3 regions of the Paenibacillus sp. Cedars genome follow, and region 2 is predicted to be linked to each of the others. Evidence: riboswitches for the same ligand, from Rfam matches in the RefSeq annotation. Region 2 holds a riboswitch; each other region holds the start of a gene.
The links. A riboswitch is a leader RNA that binds a small molecule or an ion and turns the genes downstream of it on or off. The one in region 2 is predicted to bind cyclic di-AMP.
Positions count from the first base shown of each region.

Region 1: it holds a riboswitch for cyclic di-AMP, as region 2 does, so the genes downstream of both, B9D94_RS26455 (hypothetical protein) here and B9D94_RS28355 (resuscitation-promoting factor) in region 2, are expected to answer to the same signal.
Region 3: it holds a riboswitch for cyclic di-AMP, as region 2 does, so the genes downstream of both, B9D94_RS00075 (C40 family peptidase) here and B9D94_RS28355 (resuscitation-promoting factor) in region 2, are expected to answer to the same signal.

Region 1 is NZ_CP020866.1:5,441,055-5,443,323, forward strand. Features, by position in the region: gene kdpA (potassium-transporting ATPase subunit KdpA) at 1-462, opposite strand, end outside; gene B9D94_RS31985 (potassium-transporting ATPase subunit F) at 493-570, opposite strand; gene B9D94_RS26455 (hypothetical protein) at 720-1,130, opposite strand; cyclic di-AMP (ydaO/yuaA leader) riboswitch at 1,259-1,427, opposite strand; cyclic di-AMP (ydaO/yuaA leader) riboswitch at 1,979-2,150, shown strand.
Region 2 is NZ_CP020866.1:5,880,270-5,882,538, reverse strand. Features, by position in the region: gene B9D94_RS28360 (TatD family hydrolase) at 1-463, shown strand, start outside; cyclic di-AMP (ydaO/yuaA leader) riboswitch at 670-884, shown strand; gene B9D94_RS28355 (resuscitation-promoting factor) at 1,157-2,269, shown strand, end outside.
Region 3 is NZ_CP020864.1:12,796-15,064, forward strand. Features, by position in the region: gene B9D94_RS00070 (flavin-containing monooxygenase) at 1-638, opposite strand, end outside; gene B9D94_RS00075 (C40 family peptidase) at 903-1,379, opposite strand; cyclic di-AMP (ydaO/yuaA leader) riboswitch at 1,383-1,516, opposite strand; gene lgt (prolipoprotein diacylglyceryl transferase) at 1,770-2,269, opposite strand, start outside.

The DNA of each region.
Region 1 (2,269 bases), 440 kb from region 2:
CCGGATAAAAGCGATGGCCACGCACAGCCCGGTCGCCGCCGATGTAAACATCATCATCGTAATGACAGCCATCTGCGCAAAATAGGATAGCCCCGACTCTCCGCTGTAATGCTGCAGATTCGTATTGGTCATAAAGCTGATGATCGTATTGAATGACAAGGTTGATTCCATATTATCGATTCCGTTCGGGTTGAACGGCAGTACCTTTTGCAGCCGCAGAATCAGGTAGCCTGAAGCTACCAGTATGATATTCGTAATGACAAAGCTGAGAGCATACCCTTTCCAGGTCATCCCCTTGCGGTCTTTCAAGCCAATCAGTGCAAATATCGGCTTCTCTGCCCAGGAGAACCATTTATCGGTTCGGTTATCTTCATTGCGAAATACCTGATATAGATAGGTTCCGAGCGGCTTAACCAGCAGCAGCAGAACCAGAATAACGATGGCAATTTGTATAATGCCCATGACGAGTGCCTTCCTCCTTCAGCGGTTCCCCTAGAATTTTTCAGGGTGAACCAGCGCATAAATCAAATACAGAAAAATAAAGAGCGTACATACCAATAATATGATCACAGCTGATCAGCCTCCGGTTCTGAAACCACGCGTCCACACCAGGACATAAACAGCATGAACAGTCCGTAGGTCCCTCCTAATATGAGCACCATATAAAAATCCTGCATAATCCAATCCTCCACGAACCGTATTTGGCATTAAATCTGCAACTAGCTGACAATGGACGAAATCAGGAAAGATACCTGATGATGGTTCGTATGAAGCACCACATCGGCGCCCAGTCCCTTATATATCAACCGCGGATTGCTGGAGTGGGTAATGACGTAAATCGACTTTGTTGTCCATGTCCGGCAAATCCGCAAATAGCGGCAGCACAGATTCAAGCTGCTTTCGAACAGAAACACCTTGCTGACGGGAAACTCGGGAATGATCCAGGTTGACTCGTCTCTGGTATCAATCAGAATAATGTCTTTGCAGCCCAGTTCCATCATCCTCTCCTGCTCGGCCCGATTGTTGGCTATAGCTGCAAACGAAATGTGTTTGTACATCAACTGGCGGATAAATTCCTCCCCGGCCTTATTCGGGGCGGATACCAAGATGAAATCCTGCGGTTTCTCCATGTGTTTCTCCTCCTAAGTTTCAGAAAGAGAAGGCAACAAAAAGAAGCCTGCGGGAGGAGAAGAACTCTTCCCGCAGGCTTCTTATTCATCCACGGTGAAATACACCGTGGCTAAAGTCCACGACAATCGTTGCCTCTCTCGATACGCTTACGAGGTTAGCTGACGGATTCGGGCGTGAGAGTCGCCCTACCCATAGACCGTTATCTTGTCTATGGGATTCACCCCTGAGAGATCAAGTTCATCTCCCGACTGGTTCCCCCGTTCCTTTTCCATTCAAGGACTCAGCGAAAATTGAAAACGAGTAGCATGTTATTCAATTAGCTATTGACTTATATTCCAAGCCTGGCAGAACTGTACAGCCGTCAGAGTCAAGCCGTGAGAGTCGCTTGACCCTGAGCCTCTGGAAGACCCATGGTGCCTTCGCCGAGGTTCTCATTCATAAAGGAGCACCGCAGCTCTCACACTGCCTTGTATCCTTATGAATCTTATCGACCGGCTGCCGCTGTGCCCTGCTCTTGGAATCATCCGTCAATTCATAGTTCGTATCATACGTCCGGCCGTGCGGGATGTAAATGAGCTCAGAAACACGTGTGGCTGAATGTGGAACAAGATCTAACCAGTATATCTTCATTATCTCTCGAATACTGCTCCATACTATGTATTTCTCTTGTTTTCTCGAATTTATCGCAATCCATCGAGATACTGAGATTTTGCCATGATAATAGATGACAATACCAAATGTACACGTTTTCTTTTACGGATTTCATCGATTTTCGGAATGTATGCGTCAAATACGGTCATTTACTTTTGGCTGCCTCCGGCGTATGATTCATCCATCTATTCGCAACACACGTTATACGCTGAGCTCCCGACAGATCGGGAGACGGGGGAACCAATATCACCGATAGGACTTCTGTTGGTGAATGGGGTGAATCCGCGATGCCTGACCAGGCATTGTGGTAGGGCGCTCTCAAGCCCGAATCCGACAGCTAACCTCGTAGGCGTATTGAGAGAGAACACGATCCAGCCAAGCTAAAGCGGCCGCTTCATCGGCTGCTAACCGGAAAAAGGCCTGGAGAGCGGGGTTTCTCTGCTCACCAGGCCTTTTTGTCTTGCATATAACATCTTATAAGGGAGCG
Region 2 (2,269 bases):
ATCCCCAAAAGAAGTACAGCATCAAGTATTCCGCCGCCAAATCGGACTGGCTCGGGAACTGAACATGCCCATTGTCATCCATAACCGGGATGCACATGAAGATATCGTAAAGATTCTAAGGGAGGAAAAAGCCGCCGAGGTCGGCGGTGTAATGCACTCCTTCTCCGGGAGCTGGGAAACGGCCAAAATGTGTCTGGATATGGGATTCCATATTTCATTTGGAGGACCGATTACCTTCAAGAATGCGAAGCAGCCTAAAGAGGTATTGGCGCAGGTTCCACTCGATCGATTATTGATCGAAACGGACTCGCCTTATCTGACCCCCCACCCCTTCCGCGGGAAGCGAAATGAGACCGCTTATGTAAAATTAGTGGCGGAGACCGCAGCCGAGATTAAGGGCATGTCCTTAGAGGAATTGGCCCAAATTACCACCAAAAATGCACTGGAACGATTTGGCATTTAACGAAATTGAGAGCAAAAGCGATGAAAAAGAGAGCATTTTCGATTAATTAAAGTTTTTTAATCAGAAAAGGCGTTGATATTACAATATTTTAACCATTTACATCAGAAAATGTGGTTGATTGTTGCTTTACAACCTGCATGTAAACAGGATATCATCTTTTCAGTGATAAGAAGCTGCGATGTGCAGATCGCCAGCCGAATATTTCATGAACCGTCTCGCTTAATCTCCGAAATTCTGGAGAACGGGGGAACCGATACTGCCGTGCATACAGGTCTGAATGCACCAAGCCGTATTTGATTTCTTTATCGGGTCTTTGGGGTGAATTTGAAGGATCTCGCCATGAGCGGGTATCCGGATATAGGGCGTCTCTCTTACGTCCGAACCCGACAGCTAACTCCGTAAGCGAAATAAGAGGGGAAATCTCGTGCATACCATTTCCATGATTCTAATCATCAGGAAGCCACGTTAGAGCCTCTAGTACTCTTTCAATGGCTTTCTTTTATTTTTGAATAATGGCGAAGGGATCATCATACTCTTGGTAATCAGGAGGTGGTGGTAGATGGACGGGAAGACGGGAATTGACGCAGGGTGTTAGATAGATAGCAGGGCGCCTTGTGAGAATAATTGCTATAGTCACGTCAAATGCATTCATGCGTTACTGAAGACGGCGGGACTATGAAGGAGGATGGAATAGTGGGCATTTTTCAACCTGAAGAAACCCATGAATCACAATCATCCAGCATGTCTTACGCATTGAGATGGAAGCATGACAATTTGCGTCAATTGATGTTGCTCGGCACGATGGGAGCCGTTACGGTATCACTTCTCGTTTCGTTGATTGTACATGATCAGACAGGCAAGGAAGTTCAGCTTGTGGTCGATGGTCGTGTCACCACAGTAGAAACACGTGGATCATTGCTGCAGGAATTGCTGGATGAGCAAGCGATCACGTTGAGCCCAGAGGATCAGATTTCGATGCCTCTAAACGGTGCGATCCAGGACGGCGACCGGATCATCATTGAACGGGCAGTTCCAGTCAAGGTTACAGTTGGCAGCAAAACCAAAACCATATTTACATCCCAGGATACGGTTGATCATGTACTGAAAGAAGCTGGCATTACGATCCAGGGTGAAGATATAGTACAACCGGCACAGCATACGAAGCTTACCAGCGATATGAGTATCAACGTCGTGCGCGTTACGAAACAAAACGTTAAGGAAACAGAAGACCGGGAATTTCGTGTGATTAAGACAGCCGATCCATCGCTCGAAAAGGGTGACAACCGCGTGATTCAGCGGGGTGAGTCCGGCATCATGGTAAATCACTATGAGAAGGTCTATCACGATGGCAAGCTGGTTTCCAAGACCAAGGTTTCCCAGGAGATTGAGCGCAGAACGAAGGACAAAATTATTGCTGTAGGCACGAAAAAAGTGGAGAAACCCGCTATTGCTCAAGCGGCAGCCACCGATGTGAAAGCAACACCGGCTAAACTCTCCGGCACGAAAAAGGTAACAACCGCCAAAGCGGTGGAGAATAATGTGGCTTCTCGGGCAGGCGTTGATTTTAAATACAAAAAGGTATTGAACAACGTGTCGATGACGGCGTATTCTGCCGAGCAGCAAGGAATCGGCACTCGGACAGCATCCGGAACACGTGTGACGGAAGGTCGGACGATTGCGGTAGATCCTAATATCATCCCCATCGGATGGTGGGTGTATATTGAAGGCATCGGCTTCCGTCGTGCGGAAGATACGGGCGGTGCCATCAAAGGAAACAAAATTGATGTTTATTACGATTCGTTGAAA
Region 3 (2,269 bases), on a different replicon from region 2:
CCCACCTTGTCGAAATACCAAAAAATACTCTTCCCGAAAATATGTAACGGTTTATACTGGATCTCACCGCTTGCAGACAGATGCACATCAAAATCATCTGCCAACTCACTGGCAATTTGGGCCCCAGAGTTTCCTGCACCTACAACAAGAACACCCCCTTCCTTGAGATGGTTCTTATTTCGATATTCAGAAGAATGTAATTGTATAACTGCATCACCAAGCTTGTCATGAAAGGAAGGAACTAGTGGCTTCTGAAAAGGACCGGTGGCTACTATAACTTTTTTTGATCTAAACGTACCCTTCGTTGTGGAGACTTCAAAGATTCCATTGTTCATGTTTAATGATGTAACTTGTGTATTGCTTTGAACAGGAAGTTCTAAACGCTTCGCATAATTTTTCAAATAATCGGCAACCTCATTTTTATGTGGTAAACCTTGAGGATCACCTTGAAAGGGAGCACCAGGTAAACTATTATACATTCTTGGCGTAAACAGATGAAGAGAATCATAGCGGTCTCTCCATGAATCACCAACCTCCCTGTGACCATCAAGGATGAGGAAATTCACTGAATTTTGTTTGAGATAGTAAGCAGCCGCAAGCCCGGCCTGACCTCCACCGATGACAATAGTATCTAACATATAAATATCATACCTCCTATAATATTTTTACTTAAAGTATCATATGAGCATTTATTCATCAATAATGAATATCTCAATATTGAGTATCGGCAGAAATGTAGATCTTCTATATAGGCATCAAGTATTTGGTGTTTTGTACACTTAATTATAAGTACAAACGTATGTCTAAGAAGGAAACACGATTGCAAACCTATGAGGGTAACATTGAATTGAAATCATAAAACAAGCCCTTCATTTATGAAGGGCTTGTTCATTTTAATTATTTCAGTTGTAACTTCCGACCATCATCATGTAACTTTTTTGACTAATGGTTCTTCTTGCAGTTACATAACGTTGTTTGTAATAGGTTTCTGACAGTTTACTTATCCTTACACCCTTACTACTGGACGAATGTGCAAATTGACCATTGCCAATATAGATTCCAGCATGAGAAATTCCCCTGCCACTCGTATTAAAAAAAACTAAGTCACCCGGTCTCAGATTAGCTTTTGAGACTGGAGTACCCACTTTGGCCTGAGCACTCGATGTACGTGGCAAATCTAAGTTGAATTTATCAAAAATGTAAAGAATAAAGCCGGAGCAATCGAAACCACTTGAAGTTGTACCTCCCCATTTATAGGGTGTTCCAACGACTTTACTTACTTCAGTAGTCAACTTAGGTTGATTATCTGCAAACGCACTGGCTGCTCCCGAAGATAATATAATGGCAGACCCTAACAACGACAGTAAAATTTTCTTCAAGATTATTTCTCCCTTCGATGCCTACGGAGTTAGCTGAGGGTTCGGTAGAAGGATCCCTATACTCCCTTTACTACAAGAATAATTCACCCAAAAATGGTTCCCCCGTTTTCAAAAACGAAATTCGGCACAATTTATGAATTTTTTGTAACCCTACATAATGTAGTCCATTTTTTCTCGATTGTCAATCTTATCATTAGAATTCTTTCCCTCCTTAAATTAATGTTAAGATTTGTTCAAATCCCGTACCTATTGGACTTATATCAGGACATTATTCAAAAAGAATTCATTTTGAACGCAGAAGCAAATAAAACAATACTGTAATACTTTTGCAGAGGTTCGAAATATAAATAGCAGTCGAACCAAGGTCGACTGCCTCTTATATTAAATTAATTAAGGTCTATTGCTGGCGATTGGGTCTGCATATCGTTCCTGATGTTTTCTAAACCTTCGGTTTGCAATAAGGCTTATGGCAATAAGGACAATCAAGACACTTAATAGCTGCGAAACACGAACAGTACCATAACTCATTTCGCCTTCGTGAAACAAAAGCCCCATCGGTGACCAAAGCAATTTCATCAACGCTGCAAGCCAGTTAGAGGCATACCAAGCTAAACTGTCGGTACGCAGTCCTTCGATAAAAAACCGTCCAATGGAATACCAAGTGAAATAAGTCAAAAATAATTCCCCTGAACGTAGAAAAGGCTGACGTCTCAACCATAAGAGCAACAACAAACCAACAAAATTCCATATGGACTCATACAGAAAGGTCGGATGATAATAGACACCCTCGATATTCATTTGATTGACAATAAAGTTAGGCAGATGTAATGTTGTTCTGAGAAAATCCTCAGATACTGGCCCTCCGTGAGCTTCTTGATTTATAAAATTTC